DNA from 2 places in the Agromyces sp. Marseille-Q5079 genome. Region 2 is predicted to be linked to the other one. Evidence: riboswitches for the same ligand, from Rfam matches in the RefSeq annotation. Region 2 holds a riboswitch; the other holds the start of a gene.
The links. Region 2 has a riboswitch for thiamine pyrophosphate ahead of ACR3IO_RS03090 (MFS transporter). Riboswitches for the same ligand answer to the same signal wherever they lie in the genome.

Region 1 (10,589 bases), on a different contig from region 2:
CGCGGATCCGGCCACGCTCTCGCTCGTTCCGCTGTTCGTGCTGCTCCTCCTGCTCGTGCGCGGCGTTCCGTCACTCTTGTCCGCACCGGTCGGCGCCGATCGGCGGACCAAGCTCGCCATCGCACTCTTCGGCGCCACGGGCCTGCCGGTGATCGTCGCGGTGACGGCGATCGGCGTCGACGACGGCGCGCTCGGCACCGGAGTGGCGGCCGCACTCGTGGGCGCCGGCATGATCACCGTGCTCGTCTTCCCGCTGGTGGCGCTCGCGATCCGCAAGGGCGGGGCGGATGCCGCGGGCCGGCGTCACGATGACACCACCGACGTCCCGATCGAGGGGTGACGCCGCGAACCGGTAAGCTTGGCGGACCGGCCCCCGTAGCTCAGCGGATAGAGCAGCAGCCTTCTAATCTGACGGTCGCAGGTTCGATTCCTGCCGGGGGCACCATCGCAGGACACCGCTCGACCCGGGCCGCCTCGGCTCCGGAGCGCATCGGATGCCCCGTGCCGGGCGTCGCGGCATCGAGGCCATGTCGGAGCGCACCGGTAGACTCGCGGGCATGGCAACCGCGAGCGACCGACTGGTCTGGATCGACTGTGAGATGACCGGCCTCGACCTCGAGGTCGACGAACTCGTGGAGATCGCCGTCGTGATCACCGACTACGACCTCAACCCGATCGACGAGGGTCTGGACATCGTGATTCGTCCCGATGCCAGCGCGCTGGAGAACATGGGCGAGTTCGTGCGCGGCATGCACACGACGTCCGGGCTGATCGAGGAGATCCCCAACGGCGTGAGCGTCGCCGACGCCGAGTACCAGGTGCTCGAATACGTGCTGAAGCACGTTCCCGACGAGCAGAAGGCGCCGCTCGCCGGCAATTCCATCGGAACCGATCGCGCGTTCCTGGCCAAGTACATGCCGCGCCTCGACGGGCACCTGCACTACCGCAACGTCGACGTGTCCTCCATCAAGGAGCTCGCCCGTCGCTGGTACCCGCGCGCGTACTTCCAGTCGCCCGCCAAGAACGGCGGACACCGGGCCCTCGCCGACATCCTCGAGTCGATCCGAGAGCTGCAGTACTACCGCCGGGCGGTCTTCGTGGCCGACCCCGGACCCACGAGCGCCGAACTCCAGGAGATCGCGGCGACCGTCGTGAACGAGTTCGAGGCGAAGGTGTAGTAAGCTCTTCAAGTTGCCTGATCACCACGGTTGTCAGGCGCATGGTGGGTATAGCTCAGTTGGTAGAGCGCCTGGTTGTGGTCCAGGAGGTCGCGGGTTCAAGCCCCGTTACTCACCCCAAGACAGTTCGATACGAAGGTCCGCTCATCGATCGGGGTCATCCGTGCAACTCGATGCCGAAGCCTTCGAAGCCCTCGTGGTGGACGAACTCGACCAACTGCCCGACGAGATGATCGACGGCCTCGAGAACATCGTGTTCGTCGTCGAGGACCGCGCCGAAGACGGCTCGCTCGACCTTCTCGGTCTCTACGACGGGTTCGCGCTCACCGAGCGCGACCGCTACGGCATGGGCGAGATGCCCGACCGCATCATCCTGTACCGCGAGGCGCTGCTGGCGATCTGCGAAGACGAGGACGAGCTCCGGGATGAGATCCACGTGACGCTCGTGCACGAGATCGCCCACTTCTACGGCATCGACGACGACCGACTCCACGAGTTGGGCTGGGCGTGACGCGCTCGCGGTTACGCTGATCCCATGCGTTCCCCCGCCCGTATGATCGGCATCATCGTCGGTTCCTTCGTGATCCTCGGCCTCGGCCTCTATGCCCCCGCCATGCTGCTCGGCCCCCTGCCCGCGGTCTCGGTGCGAACCGACCCCGATGCGGCGGCGCTTCCCGAATCCGCGCCGATCACCCTGCCCGAGCAGGGCGCGAGCGCCCTCGTGCTCGCCGCGGCCGATGGCACCAGCACGCCGCTCGCGACGTCCGGCGCCACCGACGTCGTGCCCATGGGCGGGGCCGCCAAGCTCGTCACGCTGCTGGTGACGCTCGATTCACTGCCGCTGCCCGACGCGGCCGACGGCGAGGGCCCGAAGATCAAGATCGGGCCCGCGGACTACACCAACTACCTGAAGTACCTGGCCGAGGACACGCGCACCCTGCAGGTCTCCCCCGGCGACTCGTGGTCGGAGCGCGACGTGGTCCGCGCCATCCTGCTCACGTCGAGCAACAACCACGCCGACACGCTCGCCCGGTGGGCGTTCGGCGGCGTCGCACCGTACGCCGACGCCGCCAACGCCTGGCTCGAGGAGCACGGCTTCACCGCGACGCATGTCGCCGACGCGACCGGTCTCTCGGGCGAGAACGTCAGCACCGCGAGCGAGGTGGCGGCGCTGGCGTCACTGGCCCTTGCCGACCCGAGCCTCGCCGCGATCCTCGAGAACCCCGGGCAGGCGTCGCTCGGTGCGCACGCCGCCCCCGACCTCGTCGATCGCGTCTCCGACGACGGCGTCCGCGAGATGACCCGCGGGTACACCGATGAGGCCGGTCTCTCACTGGTCTTCACGACCGAACTGCCGGCCGACGGCACGTCGGGCGATGCCCAGCGGGTCGTCGGCGCCATGCTGACCATGCCCGACTACGAGACCCTCGACCCGGCGGTCGAGGCCACGGTCGCGTCCGCTTCGGCCGCGTCGGCGCCCGTGACGGTCATCGCCGAGGGCACGGCCTACGCCGAGGCCGAAGCGGCGTGGGGCGAGACGTCGGACGTCATCGCGACGGTCAGTCGTGAGGACGCCCCGTGGGGCGCCGAACTGGGCAAGGCCGAGGTGAAGGTGGAGCCCTTCAGCACGTCGTCCGACTCGCGCGACGTCGGTCGCGTCACCGTGTCGGCCGGCGACGACGAGGTCTCATCGCCGCTGCGGCTCACGAAGGCGATCAGCGACCCCGGCCCGATCTGGCGCCTGACGCATCCGTTCCCGGTCATCGGCGCGTTCATCCAGGCGCAGGGCGGCTGAGGCCTCGCTCGCCGGCGACAGCGCACCGACGTCGGTCAGTCGTTGTCGTCCTCATCGAACGCGACCGGGTCCGAGTCGCCCGCGTCGAACGCGAACCTCGCCCGCACTTCGCCGTCGAGCTCGCGCTGCCCGACCAGGTCGTACCAGAACACCGATTCGACGCCGTCGATCGCCGCGATGGCGGCCAGCCGGGCCTCGGGCCCGCCATCGACGAGCGAGCGATGCTCGACTTGGCCTTCGAGCGGACCATCGAGGTACTCGACGAGGTACTCGGTTGAGGATTCTTCGGCTGCCATGCACCAACGCTATCCGTCGGAGCCGGACTCCGCACGGGTGCGACGCGGCGCGTTCAGTTCGAGCGCACCCTGATGGTCGCGTGACGTTTCGGATCGCACCGCCGCAAGTAGGCGCGCCACTGGCCGTCCCAGAGCTCCCAGAACGGGTCGAAGGCCCCGGCGTCGCGAGTGAGGGCCCGAGGGCGTCGGACGTCCTCGCGCGCCTCGATCCAGATGCGCACGGCGGAGTGCCCCGTGTCCGCGACCCCGAACGCCCCGCAACCCTCGACGAGCAGCCCCGTTGCCGGGGCGACCGACCCCGTCGCGCCGCGGGCGTCGGCGACCCAGTCCCAACGCCCGTACCGAGCGGGAGCACCACGTCGCCACGGGGCGACGAGGGTGCGCGAGAGATCGTGGCGAGCCGCGTCGAGCCCGTTCCAGCCCGGGTACACGTCGTCGAGCCGCACCAGAGCGGGGGCGCGACCCGGCCACGCGCGCGTCAGCACGTCGGCGAAGGTCGACTTGCCGGAGCCGCTGGGACCGTCGACCAGCACGAGCGGCCGGCGGATGCCGCGCATCGCGGCGAGCACCCGCCGAGCCGGCGCGTCGAAGCCGGCGACGCGCGCCCGTCGCTCCCCGGACTCCTCAGGACCAGATGACATTCCAGCTCCCGACGAGGATGGCCACGCTCGCGGATGCGATCGCCACGAGGCATCCGACGACGATGACCAGCCACTCGACACGGCCGAAGTGGGCTTGCCTCGCCCAGGTGCGCTCGACCTCCGCGCCGAACCCGCGCGCCTCCATCGCGGTGGCGAGGATGCCGCCTCGGCGGATGGAGAGCACGAGCAGCGAGAAGGCCTGCCCGATGGTGCGCCGGATCGCCCCGGAATCGCCGACGCCGCGGGCTCGACGGGCGAGGTTCAGGGTGCGCCAGTCGTCGATCGCGGACCCCACGAGCCGCAACGCCGCCAGGGCTCCGAGGACGAACCTCGACGGCAGCTTCAGGGTCTGCGCGAGCCCGTCGGCCAGGTCGGTGGGGTCGATCGTGAGGAAGAGCACGACCGCCGGGAGGGCGATCGCGATGACGCGCACGGTCGTCGCGACGCCGATCTGCACGGAGCCCTCGGTCACGTGGATGACCCCGAAGTCCCAGAGCGTCTCGCCCGATGGGGCGCCGTAGAGCACCATGCTGATGCCCGTGAGCGGTGCGGCGATCCAGACCGGGAGGGTGCGCGGCGACCAGAGCACGCTGCCCAGCCCGACGAGCGTGAACACGAGGAGTTCGCAGACGATCGCGACGGTGGCCGAGACGATGTCGAGCGTGAGGATGAGCACGATGCTGAGCGGCACCGTCGCCGCGACCTTCGCGACGGGATTCACCTCGGCCAGGGGCAGTCCGGGACGGACGCTCGCGATACTCATGAGTTCCTCCCGCGGCCGGTCGCCTCGGAGACGGCAGGCGCAGCGGGCCCGAGGTCGAGTCGACGGTCGGCGACGGCCTCGATGAACGCGTCGTCGTGCGTGACCGCGACGATGCCGACGCCGTCGTCACGAAGCCCGACGAGCAGCTTCGCGAGCTCCCGCCAGGTGGTGGCGTCCTGCCCGAAGGTCGGCTCGTCCAGCACGAGCAGGCGTGGCCGCGTCGCGATGGCCGTGGCGACCGACAGCCGCCGCTTCTCCCCTCCGGACAGCGTGAACGGGTTCGCGCCCGCGAGGTGCTCGAGCCTGAGCACCGACAGCAGTTCGTCGATCCGGGTGCGACGCTCGGTCTCGGGGAGCTTGAGCGCGCGAGGGCCGACCTCGAGCTCGGCCCGCACCGAACCGGTGAGGAACTGATGCTCGGGACTCTGGAACACGGTGCTGATGCGGGCGAGCAGGTCGCGGGAGCGCCAGCGCCACGGCTCGCCGCGCAGCCCGGTCGCCAGCGTGCCGGATGCCGTGAGCCGTCCGTCGAGCGGCCGCAGGAGCCCCGCCAGGGTCAGTGCCAGGGTCGACTTCCCGACGCCGTTCGGTCCGGAGATCGCGAGGATCCGGCCTGCGTCGACGTGGACGTCGAGGCCCTCGCGAACCACGGCATCCGGCCTGCGCCCGATCGCGAGTGCCTCTCCGGCCAGCAGTCCGGATGCCGGGAGCGTCGGCCCGGGTGCCAGCCAGGGTCGTTCGTCGGGAAGCCAGACGCCGCCGTCGCGGAGCGTGGAACGCTGCGAGGCGAGCACGACGTCGGGAACGCCGTCGGCGAGCACACCACCTGCGCTCCCACCGCCGAGCACGATCACCCGATCGACGATCGGCAGCCAGACGGGCACTCGGTGCTCGATGACGATGAGCGTCGCGCCGGTCTCCTCGGCCACGCGAGCGACCGCGTCGCGCACGTCGCGGACGCCCTCGGGGTCGAGGTTCGCGGTCGGCTCGTCGAGCAGGATGAGGCCCGGACGCATCGCGAGCACGCCCGCGAGGGCGAGTCGCTGGCGCTGGCCTCCCGACAGCTCCGCGGTGGAGTGCTCGAATGGCAGGTCGAGTCCGACCGCGGAGAGCGCCTGGCCGACGCGCGACCAGATCTCCTCGCGGGGTACGCCGAGGTTCTCCAACCCGAACGCGACGTCGTCGCCGACCCGGGCCATGACGACCTGGGCATCGGGATCCTGCAGCACGAGGCCTGACCGGCCGCGCGCCGCCGAGGGACGCCGACCGTCGACGAGCAGCTCGCCGAGGTTCTCGCCGTCCTCGTCGCCGCCGAGCACACCGGCGATGCCGTGGAGCAGCGTCGACTTGCCGGCCCCGGATGCCCCGAGCAGGAGCACCCGTTCGCCGGGCCGGATGTCGAGATCCAGGTGCTGCACCGCCGGCGACCGCCGACCGGCATGCCGCCACCCCCAACCACGGGCCGTGACCGAGGCCGGGGCGGCGGGCGTGCGGACGCCCGTCACGTCAGACCGCCCGGAGCTCGCGCCCGGCTGCGAAGCGGTCGAGCGCGCCCGCGCGCGCGAGACCGCGCACGGCGAGCCAGGAGAGACCTCCGGCGATCGCCGCCCCTCCGACGACCGCCGACGCCGCGTAGATCGTGGCGAACAACGAAGCTGCGCCGGCGTAGTAGAGCACGAGGTCGTTGATCGCCATGGCGAGTCCGGCGGCCGCGCCGGCCAGCAGGGCCACGGGGAAGCGCCAGTACCGGTACAGGAAGATCGCGAAGACCAGTTCTGCGCCGATGCCCTGGACGAGGCCGGCCTCGATCGTGAGCAGGCCGCCCCACTGGCTGCCGATGAGGGCGGAGACGATCGCCGCGACGAGCTCGGTGTAGAGTGCGGCTCCGGGCTTGCGGATGATCAGCCCGCCGAGCACGCCGGCGACCACCCACAACGCCGCCGGCGCGGCCTGCAGGCCGGGCAGCAGGGCTTCGATGGGCGCGGAGATCGGGCCCCACACGACGCCCCACGCCCAGAAGACGACGCCGACGGCCACGCCGACGACGCTCGCCACGACGATGTCGACCACGCGCCAGCGGAGGTTGGGACGCTCGGGGCGTGCGGAGGAACCGGATGCCGCGGTCGCGGCGGATGATGTTGATGATGCGTGCACTGTCGTGCCCTCTCCCTCGATGAAAGCGGCACGGGTAATGAGATGCGAATGCCTCCCTGCGCTGGCATGACCCAGATCAGGTTCGACGGTCGAAGGTTGAGAACCTTCCTCTCAGCCCGGCTCACCGGACTCCCGTGTTCGAGATCAGCGTACACGCAGACGATCCCTCACGTTCACCGAACGCAGGGCGGCGAGCTGGGCGGCTCAGCGCTTGAGTGCGCGGATGACCGACTTCAGGGCGTGGCCGACCACGAAGATGAACGGCGTCGCGACCAGGACGAGGCCGATGATGTTCGGCTCGAACCGCACGCGCCCCTCTTCGCCCACGTAGGCGCCGAGCGGAATGGAGAGCCCCCCGCCGCCACCACCGCTGCCCTGCACGTTGTCGATCGCTCCGCCACTGCCGGCGCCGAAGCCGTAGTAGCCGAGCGCCACCGGGACGACCTTCACGCCGTCGATGTCGATCGTCTCGCCGTACGCGGTCTTCACGCCGACGCCGGCGACGGTCTCTGCAAGGTCCAGCACGAGTTCAGCCATGTGGCCACGCTACCGGCGCGCGGTCATGCCTACCAGCCCCACGCCGCGGCATTCGGGTCGAACGGCTCGTCGCCTCTGGCCGCGCGGCGCTGCTCGCGCTCCTGCTCACGTTGCACGAGCGCGGCGGGCCGCACCGCGCCCTTGCCGAACCGGGCGGTGACCTGGTCGATCGTGCGCTCGGCATCGCGCCACTCCTCATCGGGATCCCAGAGCATGGCGCCGGTGCCCGATTCGCGGAGGTTCTCAGCACGCACGCCGATGAGTCGCACGCGCGCGCCGTCGCCCACGAGGCCCTCGAGCGCCTCGGACGCCTCGTCGTAGATGCGGCGCGCGACGTCGGTGGGCTCGGCGAGGGTTCGCGACCGCGTGAGCGTGCGGAAGTCGCCGTAGCGGAGCTTCAGCGACACGGTGCGGGCGACGAGGCCCGCCTTGCGGAGCCGCACGGCGACGTTGCCCGAGAGCTGCAGGAGCTCGCGGCGGATCGCGACCGGGTCGGTGAGGTCGTGGCCGAATGTCTGCTCGTGCCCGATGCTGCGCTCGGTGCGGGTGGTGTGCACCTCGCGCGGGTCGTCGCCGACCGCGAGTCGCGCGAGGCGCCCCGCGAGCGCGGGGCCGACGGCCCTCACGAGCGCGTCGGCCGGCATCGCGGCCACGTCGCCGACCGTGCGGAGCCCGATGCGCGCGAGGGTCTCCTCGGTGACCTTGCCCACGCCCCAGAGCGCCGACACCGGCAGTGGATGCAGGAACGCGACCGTCTCGTGCGCCGGCACCACGAGCATCCCGTCTGGCTTGGACCTGCTCGAGGCGACCTTGGCGACGTACTTCGTCGCCGCGACCCCGATCGAGCAGGTGAGTCCCGTCTCGGCCTGCACCCGCTGGCGGATGGTCCAGGCGATCTCGGCGGGCGTGCCGTGCAGGCGTCGAGCACCCGAGACGTCGAGGAATGCCTCGTCGATGGAGAGCGGCTCGACGAGCGGCGTGATCTGTCCGAAGATCTCCATGACCCGCTTGGAGTACTCGGAGTACGCCGGGTAGTTGCCGCGCAGCACGACGGCGTTCGGACAGCGCTGCAGGGCGACGGACATCGGCATCGCCGAGTTGACCCCGTACCGGCGCGCCTCGTAGCTCGCGGCCGCCACGACGCCGCGACCCGCCGTTCCGCCGACGAGGACGGGCCTGCCGCGGAGCTCGGGGCGAGAGAGCAGCTCGACGGACACGAAGAAGGCGTCCATGTCGACGTGCAGGATCGGGGTCGCCGAATCGTCCACGGGCCCCGTGGTGACCTGCCTCGACGAGCCGTCCTGCTTGCTCACGGTGCGACCCTACGCCAGGCCACCGTCATCGCAGACCGGAGGCGTTCAGAACCCGAAGTCCCCGCCGAAATCTCCGCCGAAGTCACCGGATGCACCGGCATCGCCGGAGGCATCCGCGGATGTCTCCCCGGTACCGCCGGCGACGTCGCCGCCGAAGTCGGGCAGGAACTCCTGGACGAGCATCGAGCCGACCACGACGCCGATGATGGTGCCGAGCATCGAGCTGCCCATCATGGATCCGTACGACGGCACGCCGCGTCCGTTCGCGGCATCCGTCGACCTGAACGTGCGCTCCATGGTGCCCGGGGCGCGCAGCTCGGCGCGAGTGGCGGCCCTCGCGAGCGCCGAAGGCTCATCCGACACGAGCCGCTCGCCCACGGGCGCCTGCGCCGCGAGGGTGCTGAACACCTGCGCGCGCTGCGCGGGAGTGAGCTTGGCGAAGGCCTCGGCGTGCACGGCCTCGATCGTCTCGGGCGGCGCCGTGCGGAGCAGGTAGCGGTAGCGCTCGATCGCGCGCTCGTCCTCGGACTGCGGACGAGCCGGCGGCGGCACGGGCCGAGCCGCGCTGGGTGCGGGTGCGGGTGCGCCGAACAGTCGGTCAAGGAAACCCATGATGGCCTCGTCAATCGCTCAGGGGACCAACAGCTTAGGGTCGCAAGCCCGGAACCTGCTGGGAGCTCGACGGACTCCCCCAGTTCAACCGCCCACGGCGACGACGCGGTCGGCACCCCGGAGACGACCGGGGCGATGCCCGACCCTACGGTCGGACATCGCCCCTCAGCGGTGGTCTGGACTCACTCGGCCGTGGCGCGCTCCAGCACGAGTTCGCGCACGCGCGCGGCATCCGCCTTGCCCTGCATGGCCTTCATGACCGCACCGATGACAGCACCGGCGGCCTGCACCTTGCCGTCGCGGATCTTCTCCAGCACGTCGGGCTGCGAGGCCAGCGCCTGGTCGATCGCGGCGATGAGCGCCCCGTCGTCGGAGACGACCGCGAGCCCGCGGGCGTCGACGATCTCCTGCGGCGAGCCCTCGCCGGCGACGACGCCCTCGAGCACCTGACGGGCGAGGCGGTCGGTGAGCGTGCCGGCCTCGACGAGGGCCGCGAGCTCGGCGACGTGGACCGGCGACACCATGCTCGTGGCATCGCGGTCTGCGGCGTTCGCGAGACGGGCGATCTCACCCGTCCACCACTTGCGCGCGGCGGCGGGCGTGGCGCCGGCCGCGACGGTCTCGGCCAGCTCGTTCAACATGCCCGAGTTCGCCACGATCTGGAACTCGTCGTCGCTGAAGCCCCACTCGGCCTTCAGGCGCCGGCGGCGCGCCGCGGGTGCCTCGGGCAGCGCCGCACGCAGCTCCGCGATGAGTTCGGCCGACGGCACGACCGGCAGCAGGTCGGGCTCGGGGAAGTACCGGTAGTCGTCGGCGTCGGACTTCGGACGACCGGCGCTCGTGGCCCCCGTGTCCTCGTGCCAGTGCCGGGTCTCCTGCGTGATCGTTCCGCCGTCGGCGAGGATCGCGGCCTGCCGCTGGATCTCGTAGCGCACGGCCCGCTCGATCGAGCGGAACGAGTTCACGTTCTTCGTCTCGGTGCGCGTGCCGAGCTTCTCCTGGCCGCGCGGACGGAGCGACACGTTGGCATCGCAGCGCAGGTTGCCGCGCTCGAGGCGGGCCTCGGAGATGCCGAGCGAGAGGGCGATGTCCCGGATCGTCGACACATAGGCGCGCGCGAGCGCGGGCGCATCCGCCTCGGCCCCGAAGATCGGGCGCGTGACGATCTCGACGAGCGGCACGCCGGCGCGGTTGTAGTCGACGAGCGAGTACTCGGCGCCCTGGATGCGGCCGGTCGAGCCGCCCATGTGGGTGAGCTTGCCCGCGTCCTCCTCCATGTGCGCGCGCTCGATCGGGATCT
Region 2 (10,589 bases):
CGTCGACGGCGACCTCGACGATGGTCTCCTCGTACTCGCCGCCGGGCTCGAGCGAGCACACGTGGTAGCGGAACGGACCCCCGTCGGGAACGCGCCGATGGGTCGCCGACGCCGCGCGCGCGGCCGCGCGACGACCGGGGGTCGGGTCGTCAACGGATGTCGTCACTCGGGCTCCTGGCCGTTGGGGGTTGGTTGGGGCGGCGCCGAAGCGCTGACCCGATCCTACGAGAGCACCGCCGCGACCGAGGTGTCGGACGAGCACAATCGTGCGCGACCGGTCTTGGCTGCGACCGTTCCGCCCAGGGCAGCACTGCCGTGGGCGGAAACGCTGGCCCGCGGCATCCGCTCGGTCGCACGCTGGAGGCATGAGCGAAGACACCCCGGCCCCGCTGCATCCGATCGATGCCGACCTCTCGACCCAGTTGTTCCGCCAGCGCGTCGTCGTGCTCGGCACCGAACTCGACCAGAACCTCGGCAATCGGCTCTCGAGCCAGCTGCTGCTGCTCTCGGCCGAGGACCCCGAGCGCGACATCGCGTTCTGGATCAACTCCCCCGGCGGCTCCGTGACCGCCATGCTCGCGATCATGGACGTCATGAAGGCGATCCCGAACGACGTCGCCACCGTCGCGATCGGCATGGCGGCGAGCGCGGGCCAGTTCCTGCTCTCGGCGGGCACGCCCGGCAAGCGGGTGGCGCTGCCGCACGCGCGGATCCTCATGCACCAGGGATCGGCGGGCATCGGCGGCACCGCGGTCGACGTCGAACTGCAGGCCGACGACCTGCGACACACACGCGACACCATGCTGCGCCTGCTCGCCGAGCACACCGGGCAGCCGCTCGAGCGCATCACGGAGGACTCGCTGCGCGACCGCTGGGTGAGCGCCGAGGAGGCCGTCGCGTACGGGTTCATCGACCGCATCGTGCACGACGCGATCGACATCTACCCGGGGGCCCGCGGGCGCGCGCTCGGTCCGGGCTTCCGGTCGGATGCCGCGGGCCACCCGCTCGCGCACGCGGCCGCCGCGGCGCGACAGGGGGTGCTCGCATGAGCAGCTACCCGATCCCGTACGTGGTCGAGCGCCGCGGCAACGTCGAGCGCACCCTCGACGTGTACAGCCGGCTGCTCGGCGAGCGCATCATCACGCTCGGCACCGAGATCGACGACGGCGTCGCCAACGTGCTCATCGCCCAACTGCTGCACCTCGAGGCCGACAGCCAGGAGGCCCCCGTGCACCTGTACATCAACTCGCCCGGCGGCTCGCCGCACGCGGCGCTCGCGGTGTACGACACCATGCAGCACATCCGCCCGCCGGTCGCGACGACGTGCGTCGGCCAGGCGGGAGGACCGGCCGCGATGCTCCTCGCCGGCGGGGCGCCGGGCATGCGCGGAATCCTGCGGCACGGGCGCGCGGTGCTGCACCAGCCGTCGACCCAGGGTCGCGGGTCGATCCCAGACCTGATCATCCACGCCGACGAGGTGCTGCGCGTGCGCGGCGAACTCGAGGAGGTGCTCGCGCACGACACCGGGCGCACGCCCGAGCAGGTGCGACGGGACACCGATCGCGAGCTCATCCTCGATGCGGCAGGCGCCGTGGAGTACGGGCTCGCCGACCGCGTCGTGGCCGTGCAGCGGATCGCCGTGCCGGCGCTCGAGTAGCGCCGCCCTCACGCCGTAGCCGCGGGAGGTTGCGTTCGGAACCCGCCGCGGGTTCCGTTCAGGAACGTGGTGCCCAAGTGCCCAAGTGCCCAAGTGCCGGAGTGCCGCCGTGTTCAGGAGCGACACCCCGCCGGGCGATGCCGGGCGGGAGATGCGGGGCGGGAGATGCCGGGCGGGCGATGCCGGATGGGAGATGCGGGGCCGGGCCTCAGGCGACGAGCGCGACGTCGCGGAACGCGCCGGCGACCGGCGCCGACGTCTCGTGCTGCGCAGGGCCACGACTGCCGCGAGCGGTGAGGTCGAGCACCACGAGCGGGCGCGGGGCGGATGCCGCCGGCCGGCGCTCCTCGGCGCCTCCGAGCTCGCCGGCCACGCCCGCCGCGACATCGAGGAGCGTGAGCCCGAGCGCCTCCGCCACGGCGGCGAGGATCTCGCTCGACGGCTCCTTGCGCCCTCGCTCGATCTCGGAGAGGTACTGCGTCGACACGTCGGCCTCGTTCGCGACGTCGGCGAGGATCCGTTCCTGCGCGAGCCGCTCGCGTCGCAGGAACGCGCCGAGCGCCTCCCGCCAGAGCGGCGTGCGCGTGCGTGGCGCGATGCGCCGCGGCATCCGCTCGTCGCCGTACCGGTCGATCGCACCCCGCTGTCCCGCACCCATGTCGCGAGGCTACCGAGGCGCCGAGCGGATGTCTCGTGCATCCGCTCAGAGCAGAATCGCCGTCGGTCGAGGAACGAGGCGTCTCGGGACCCGTGGACGCCACGAGGTCTCGATACGGCGCCGGTGCGCCCGTCGACCGGCGCGATCGGTGCTCGGCCGAGACCCGCTAGGCTCGCGGGCAGTGACACGGGGTGCCGCGATCCGCGCGGCTGAGAACACACCCGTCGAACCTGATCTAGTTCGGACTAGCGAAGGGATGTCGCGATGAGCGATCGCGCGTACGTCGACCCTGCCCACCCGCCGACCATGCTCGGCACCGATCCGGGTGCACCCGGCCCCAGCGCGCCGCCCGGCGGTGATCCGTCGCCGGACCGGGCGCGTCGCGCCGTGGCAGCGGCCTCCATCGGCACCGCCCTCGAGTGGTACGACTTCTTCCTCTACGGCACGGCGGCGGCACTCGTGTTCCCGACGCTGTTCTTCCCCGGCGAGGACCCCATGACCGGGGTGCTCCTCTCGTTCGCGGTCTTCGCGACCGGGTTCCTCGCACGCCCGCTCGGCGGCCTCGCGGCGGGGTACCTCGGCGACCGGTTCGGCCGCCGCTCGACCCTGCTCGGAACGCTCCTCGTGATGGGCATCGCCACCTCGCTCATCGGGCTGCTGCCCACCTACGCCCAGGTCGGTGCGCTCGCGCCCGTGCTGCTCGTGCTGCTGCGGCTCGCGCAGGGCGCCGCGACCGGCGGCGAATGGGGTGGCGCCGTGCTGCTCGCGCTCGAGAGCGCCCCCGGCCGCCCCGGCGTGCGCGGGGGCCTCATCCAGAGCGCGCTCTACGTCGGCCTCATCCTCGGCAACCTCGCGTTCGTCGTGCTCGTGGCTGTGCTCGACGAACAGCAACTGCTCACGTGGGGCTGGCGCGTGCCGTTCCTCGTCAGCATCGTGCTCGTCGGCGTCGGCGTGTACCTGCGGCGCCGGGTCGACGAGTCGCCCGAGTTCACGGCGCTGCTCGAGGAGCGCCGCACGTCGCGGCATCCGCTCGGGGAGGTCCTGCAGCGGCCGCGCAACGTGCTCGCGGTCTTCCTCGTGCGCGCCGGACAGAACACGACCTTCTACCTCGTTTCGGTGTTCTGCCTGAGCTATGCGGCCGGTCTCGGCCTCGAACGGTGGGTCACGCTCACGGCCCTGCTCCTCGGCGCCGGCATCGCCGTGGTCGCCTGCCCGGTCTGGGGGCGGATCGGCGAGCGCGTCGGGTCGGCGCGACTCACGATCGCCGCACTCGCAGGCCTCGCGGTGATCGCCGTGCCGCTCTTCCTCGCGCTCGACACCGGGTCGGCCGTACTCGTCATCGGCGTGGTCGCGCTCGTCATCGGCGTCGTGAACACGGCGGCCGACGGCGTGCAGCCGATGTGGTTCGCGTCGCTGTTCGACGCGCGGGTGCGCTACTCGGGCATCACGATCGGGCGCGAAGCCGGCGCGATCGTGGGCGGCGGCCTGTCGCCGCTGCTCGCCGCGTGGCTCGTCGCCACGACGGGGCACTGGTGGCCGGTCGCGGCGCTCATGATCGTGGCCGCGGCGCTCGGCATTGTCGGCGCGCTGCTCACGCGAAAGGGCTGAGTCCCCCGCCGCGTACGGATGCCGCCACCCGACACTGGGCGACGGTGGCGGCATCCGCTCAGCTCAGACCTGCACGAGCCAGCGGCCGACATCGTCGGGGATGTCGGAGAACCAGCCGTCGATCGACGCGAGCGACCACGCACCCGCGCCTCGTGCGCCTCGTGCGCTCGTGCGCCTCGTGCGCGTCGTGCGCGTCGATCAGGCGCTGCCCGCACCGGGACCGGCCTGGTCGCGCCGCTCCTGCTCCCGTCGCGCCTGCTCCTCGACGGCCCGCTCGGCGGCGGCATCCTCCGATGGAGTCCGCGAACGCCTTCGGCCCCTGACCAGCATCACGACGACCATCGCGATGATCGCGAGCCCGATGATCCACCACAGCGGATCCATGTCGCACCTCCTTGTGCGCGACGCCTCCGGCGTCGGTCGGCACCACGGTATGCCCGCAGCACCGACCCCGCAATGCCCACGAGGATGCCGCCGCCCGCGCCGGGCGGCGGGTGGCGGCATCCGTTCGATCAGCTGCCGGATCAGCCCTGCGCGAGGAGCTCGAGCGTGTCGATGACGCGGTTCGAGAAGCCCCACTCGTTGTCGTACCAGGCGACGACCTTGACGTGGCGGCCGTCGACGCGGGTCAGGGCGGCGTCGAAGATCGACGAGTGCGGGTTGCCCGTGATGTCGGACGAGACGAGCGGGTCCTCCGAGTACTCGAGCACGCCCGCGAGCGGACCTGCCGCGGCCGCCTTGTACGCGGCGAGCACGTCCTCGAGGCTCACGTCGCGAGCCACCGTCGTGTTCAGCTCGACGATCGAGCCCACGGGCACGGGCACGCGGATCGAGTCGCCCGAGAGCTTGCCGTCGAGGCCCGGAAGCACGAGACCGATGGCCTTCGCAGCGCCCGTCGTGGTCGGCACGATGTTGACGCCGGCGGCGCGGGCGCGACGCGGGTCGCGGTGCGGGCCGTCCTGCAGGTTCTGCTCCTGCGTGTAGGCGTGCACCGTGGTCATGAAGCCGTGCTCGATGCCGGCGAGGTCGTCGAGCACCTTCGCGAGCGGCGCGAGGGCGTTCGTGGTGCACGACGCGTTCGAGACGATCGTGTGGGCGGATGCGTCGTACGCCTCGGTGTTCACGCCGTAGGCGAGGGTCACGTCGGCACCGTCGGCGGGAGCGCTCACGAGCACTTTCTTCGCGCCCGCGGCGAGGTGGGCCGACGCCGCCTCCTTCGACGTGAACCGTCCGGTCGACTCGAGCACGATGTCGACGCCGAGCTCGGCCCAGGGCAGGTTCGCGGGGTCGCGCTCGGCGAGCACCTTGATGCGACGGCCATCGACCACGAGCGTGTCGCCGTCGACCTCGACGGGGCGGCCCAGACGACCGGCGGTGCTGTCGAAGCGCAGCAGCTGCGCGAGCGCCTTCGGGTCGGTGAGGTCGTTGACCGCGACGACCTCGAGGTCGGAGTCGCGCTCGAGGAGGGCGCGGAGGGTGTTGCGTCCGATGCGTCCGAAGCCGTTGACGGCGATGCGGGTCATGGGAGGTGGTTCCTTTCGTCAGGGGTGGTACGCCCCCAACGATGCGCCTGTCGTCCCGAATGCACGAGTGGCTGCAACGACAGTCTACGAAAGGATCTCGCCACGCTTCGGTCGCGCCCTCGTCGTGCGCGCCGGAATCCCGTTCTCGCGGCGGAGTCCCGATCGAATGGGATTCCGCCGCGAGAACGGGATTCCGGCGTCGAGCCGACGCAGCTCACCGACGTGGCTCACCGACGTGGCATCCGGCGCCGCTGCGAACCGAACGCGACGAGCAGTCCCACGACGGATGCCGCGACGACGGCCGCCCCGAAGGCGGGCAGGGCCCCGACGCCCGACAGGTCGACGATGCCCGAGGCGACGCCGGCCCCGACCGCGATGCCGAGGTTGAACACCACCGGGATGAGCGCCCCCGCGAGATCGCGGCGCTCCGGCCCGGCCGACCGCAGGATGAGCGTCTGCGCGAGCGGCGGCACCGCCCCCGAGGCGACCCCCCACACCACGATGACGACCACGCCGAGCACCGGGTGCACGTCGACCGTGCCGAGGGCCGCGATGGCCGCGGCCGTGACGGCGGCGGCCACGAGGAGCGCGCGCTCGGTGCGGGCGCCGAACCGCCCGGCGAGCACGACGCCACCTGCCGAGGCGAGCCCGAAGACGAGCAGCATGCCGCCGACGCCGATCGGCAGCCCGGCCGCCGGGGCCTCGACCATCCGCGTGATGTACGTGAACACGCCGTAGTGCCCGACGAGCAGCAGGCCAACGAGCCCGACCACGGCGAGCATCGGGCGGATGCCGCGGGCCCGGCGAGCGTCGGATGCCGGCCGCGTCGCGGCATCCGGCGCGGCGCCCGTCGTGGCGTCCGTCGTGGCGTCCGTCGTGGCGTCCGTGGCGGCATCCGGCGTGGCATCCGGCGTGGCGTCCGTCGCAGCATCCGGGGCGGCATCCGTGCCGGCATCTGTGGCGCGTGTCGTCGCACGCGCGCCGGCGGGGCGGACGATCAGACGAACGAGCAGCGCGCCCGCCACGGCCGCCACGGCGAGCCCGGCGAAGGTCATGCGCCAGCCGATCCCCTGCGCCACGAGGCTCGCGATCGGCGTGCCGATCACCATGCCGAGCGTCGCGCCGCCGAGCACGACCGCGATGCCGCGCGCCAGGTCGCGATCGTCGACGAGGTCGGCGGTGAGCGCGTTCGTCGTCGCCCAGAGCAGCCCGACGGCGAGCGCGCCGATGACGCGCCCGCCGACCACCACGGGGTAGAGGGGAGCGACCGCCGTGACGGCCGCCGACACCGCGAGCGCGACGAGGCTCAAGATCACGACGGCACGTCGGTCGAACCGTCGGGTGAGGCTCACGAGCGGAAGGCTGCCGATCACGACCACGCCCGCCCAGATCGAGACCAGGAGCCCGGTCTGCGCCTCGGTCACGCCGAGTCCGGCCGACATCTGCGGCAGCACCGCGGTCGGCAGCATCTCGGCGGTGACCATGACGAAGGTCGCAGCGCCGAGCACGATGAGGGCCGGCCAGGGCACGGGGCGTGCGGGCGGTGCGGTCCGCGGCGCCGGCGCCGCGGCCGGGGTCGAGGTCCGGGCACTGGTCGGGGTCCTGGTCGCGGTGGGGGTCTCGGTCGAGGTCGAGGTCGGGGTCCTGGTCGCGGTGGGGGTCTCGGTCGAGGTCGGGGTCGCGATCGCGGTCGGGGTCGGGGCATCCGCCGTGCTCGTCGTCGCCGGGGTCCTCGTCGCCGTGGCCGCCCGGTCGGTCGTTGCGTCGCTCATGCTTCGACCGTAAACTTTGACATCAGTGTCAATGTCAAGCCGTCGTCCAGGAGTCGCCCGGAGGTCCCCATGAAGATCGGCGAAGTCGCCGACCGCACCGGCATCTCGACGCGTCTCGTGCGCTACTACGAGCAGCAGGAGCTCCTGACCTCGACCCGCGGCGCAAACGGCTACCGCGAGTTCGACGAGGCCGACGTCGAGCGGGTGCAGCGCATCGCGAGCCTCGTGCAGTCGGGGCTCACCACCAAGCTCGTGAAGGAACTGCTCGGCCTCGAGGACGCCGTCGCCGAGGCCCGCCCGAGCTGCCCCCGCGGCGTGGCCGAGAAGCTCGCCGCCGAGCTCGTCGGCATCGAGGAGCGCATCGCCTGCCTGTCCCGGAGCCGCGACACCATCCGCGACTACCTCGCCCGCACCGAGCATGCCGCGCTGCTGTCGGAGAGCGAGCTCGAACGCGAGCTCGCCGCTCACTGATCGCTGAGCACGGGTGGGGAGGAGCGGCCATCGGGTAACGGCCAGCAGGCAGCGGCCAGCAGGTAGCGGCCAGAGGTCCATGGGCAGCCGGTAGCCGCCGGCCCAGCCCTGCCCGGCCCGGCCCGGCCCAGCTCAGCTCGCGGCCCAGCTCAGCTCGCGGCTCGGCTCGGCTCGGCTCGGCTCGGCTCGGCTCGGCTCGGCTCGGCTCGGCTCGGCTCGGCTCGGCTCGGCTCGGACGAGTCCATCCCAGAACTCGCGCCACATCGCCACATCGCCACATCGCCACATCGCCACATCGCCACATCGCCACATCGCCACAGAGTTCCAGGACGAAACCCTCCCGGGTCGCAGCCCGCGCCGCCGCCGTTCAGGACTCTCGAAGCCACCCTTCTCAGCATGGTGGGCCCGCCTCCGAGGCGACGGGCCCACGCACGTGCGGCGGCGTGCCGCCCGCTACCCTCCGACGGCCGGGACCCAGACCCGCATCGTCGACGGGCCCCGCTCCGCCCATGCGTGGTACGGCACGAGCGCCACGTCGGCCGCGGCATCCGTTCGCCGGTCCGTGAGGCGCACGACGACGCGGCCGTCGCCCGTGTCGATCGGCGCGATATCCGGGTCCACCCGCAGATCGGCGAAGTCGGATGCCGCGAGCGCCGTGTCGGCGAGGTCGACGGACTCGAGCGCGTACACCTCGGGGCCGCGTTCGACCACGAGGCATCCGCGCACCGCATCGACCCGGGGGTCGGGCGCGACGAACCGAGGGGCCATCGGAAGCTCGAGCTCCACCTCGTCGCCCGCGGCGAACCTGCGCTCGACCGAGACCATGCCCGGCGCCGCCGGCCACTGCTGCTCGATCTCGCCTGACGCGGAGCGCACCGACAGCCGTGCGCCGACCGCCCACGAGGGCACGCGCAGCGAGAGGCGCCACGGCGAGGCCGCATCCGACAGCGCACGCACGCGCACCGTGCCCGACCGCGGGTACTCCGTGAGCACCTCGAACGAGACCTCGCGGCCGTCGGCGAGCACCGTTCGCACGATCGACGGCGCGTACTGGTGCAGCTGCACGCCCGCGTCGTCCGCCGTCGCGAGGTAGGCCGCGAGGCTCGCGAACGTGCGCGCGGTGTTCGGCGGGCAGCACGAGACGTCGAACCACGGCGCCCGCAGCGACGAGTGCGCCCGCGGCGACACCACGTCGGGGTCCGCCGGCGCGCCTGGCACCCGTTGGTGCAGCGTGTTCGCGTAGTAGAACGCGGTGCCCGCGGCATCCGGCGACGTCTCGATGACGTTGAAGAGTGTGCGCTCGATGAGGTCGGCGTGGCGCACGTCGCCGTTCGCGAGCAGCAACCGCCAGCTGAACATGACGGATGCCACGCCCGCACACGTCTCGGAGTAGGCGCGGTCGCTCGGCAGCTCCCAGTCCTCGCCGAAGGCCTCGTCCTGGTGGTGCGAACCCTGCCCGCCGGTGACGTACGTGCGACGTTCGCGCGTGCGGTCCCACTGGCGTTCGAGGGCGGCCGACAAGTCGGCATCGGCCGTCTCGACGGCGACGTCCATCGCCCCCGCGGCGAGGTAGTTGGCGCGCACCGAGTGCCCGCGGAGGGCGTCGGCCTCGCGCACGGCCGCGTCGTCCTGGTAGTACGCCCGGCCCCACTCGATGTCGCGCAGGGTGCCGCGTCCGTGCCGCTCGACGAAGAGGCGCGCCTGCTCGAGGTAGCGCGGCTCCCCCAGCGCGCGGCCGAGCTCGGCGAGCCCGACCTCGACCTCCGCGTGGCCGCAGATGCGCTCGAGACCGCCTTCGCCGAACGTCTCGCAGACGAGGTCGGCTGCGCGCCGGGCGACGCCGACGAGCCCGTCGTCGGCGCCGGGAGCCGTGCGCACGCGGGCGACGGCAGCCTGGAACAGGTGCCCGAGGCAGTACAGCTCGTGCCCCCATTCGAGGTCGGACCAGCGCGGCTCCTGGCCGGGCCGACCGAACCGGGTGTTGAGGTAGCCGTCGGGCTCCTGCGCGGCGGCGATGCGGGCCACGGTCGCCCGGAACCGGCCCTCGAGACGGGCGAGGGATGCCGCGGCATCCGCCTCGCCGGTCGAGGAGGTCGCGCCCGCGGCATCCGCCCCCGCGGCGCGCAGCCGCCCGATCTCCCAGGCCACCGCCTCGAGGTACTTGTACACCTCGGAGTCGGAGAACTCGCGCCCCCGCCGCCCCTCGGCGAGGCCCCCGGCGACGGCGAGGTCGTAGTTGGCGAGCCAGCCCTCGCGGTCGAGCCAGTGCTCGATGTGGTCGAGGGTCGCGGTGCCGTTCACGCGCTGGCGATCGGCCCAGATGCCGCCGGTGATGCGCACTTCGTCGAGGCCCAGCGGGCGCAAGGCTCCCGTGGAGGGCGCGACCGGGACCGCGTGCACGGTCGCCGCGACGGCCGGAGACGTCGAGGCGAAGGAGGAAGGAGTGGTCATGGTCATCCCTTGAAGGCGCCCGACATGAAGCCGCGCACGTAGTGACGTTGGAGGATCAGGAAGAGCAGGATGCACGGCAGTGCGAGCACGACCACGCCGGCCTCGGTGGCGCCGTAGTCGACGACGCCCTGCACCTGCCCGCGCAGGTTCGAGATCGCCAGCGGGAGCGTCATCTTGTTCGAGTCGTTGATGAGGATCAGCGGCGCCATGAAGTCGTTCCACGCCGCGAGGAACGCGAACAGGCCCACCGTGATGAGGCCCGGCTTGACCGCCGGCACGAGCACGCGCCAGAGCACCGTCCAGGCGGAGCATCCGTCGACCATCGCGGCCTCGTCGAGCTCGCGCGGGATCGACTCGAACGAGATGCGCATCATGAACATCGAGAACGGGAGCTGGAACATCGTGAGCACGAGCGCGACGCCCACGAGCGAGTTCGAGAGCCCGACGGT

Region 1: another riboswitch for thiamine pyrophosphate. It lies ahead of ACR3IO_RS12510 (ECF transporter S component); the one in region 2 lies ahead of ACR3IO_RS03090 (MFS transporter).

Annotation. Positions count from the first base shown of each region.
Region 1 is NZ_JBPEJF010000004.1:409,015-419,603, reverse strand. It holds gene ACR3IO_RS12560 (cation:proton antiporter) at 1-340, shown strand, start outside; tRNA gene ACR3IO_RS12555 (tRNA-Arg) at 370-445, shown strand; gene orn (oligoribonuclease) at 558-1,178, shown strand; tRNA gene ACR3IO_RS12545 (tRNA-His) at 1,223-1,298, shown strand; gene ACR3IO_RS12540 (metallopeptidase family protein) at 1,342-1,689, shown strand; gene ACR3IO_RS12535 (hypothetical protein) at 1,714-2,973, shown strand; gene ACR3IO_RS12530 (hypothetical protein) at 3,009-3,269, opposite strand; gene ACR3IO_RS12525 (ATP-binding protein) at 3,323-3,910, opposite strand; gene ACR3IO_RS12520 (energy-coupling factor transporter transmembrane component T family protein) at 3,894-4,673, opposite strand; gene ACR3IO_RS12515 (ABC transporter ATP-binding protein) at 4,670-6,091, opposite strand; gene ACR3IO_RS12510 (ECF transporter S component) at 6,180-6,827, opposite strand; TPP riboswitch at 6,864-6,964, opposite strand; gene ACR3IO_RS12505 (hypothetical protein) at 7,032-7,364, opposite strand; gene ACR3IO_RS12500 (DNA polymerase IV) at 7,394-8,677, opposite strand; gene ACR3IO_RS12495 (hypothetical protein) at 8,723-9,289, opposite strand; gene gatB (Asp-tRNA(Asn)/Glu-tRNA(Gln) amidotransferase subunit GatB) at 9,472-10,589, opposite strand, start outside.
Region 2 is NZ_JBPEJF010000001.1:669,423-680,011, forward strand. It holds gene ACR3IO_RS03070 (hypothetical protein) at 1-166, opposite strand, end outside; gene ACR3IO_RS03075 (ClpP family protease) at 366-1,049, shown strand; gene ACR3IO_RS03080 (ClpP family protease) at 1,046-1,657, shown strand; gene ACR3IO_RS03085 (helix-turn-helix domain-containing protein) at 1,866-2,315, opposite strand; TPP riboswitch at 2,493-2,589, shown strand; gene ACR3IO_RS03090 (MFS transporter) at 2,580-3,923, shown strand; gene ACR3IO_RS03095 (hypothetical protein) at 4,122-4,307, opposite strand; gene gap (type I glyceraldehyde-3-phosphate dehydrogenase) at 4,448-5,446, opposite strand; gene ACR3IO_RS03105 (MFS transporter) at 5,674-7,218, opposite strand; gene ACR3IO_RS03110 (MerR family transcriptional regulator) at 7,288-7,689, shown strand; gene ACR3IO_RS03115 (glycoside hydrolase family 127 protein) at 8,143-10,146, opposite strand; gene ACR3IO_RS03120 (carbohydrate ABC transporter permease) at 10,143-10,589, opposite strand, start outside.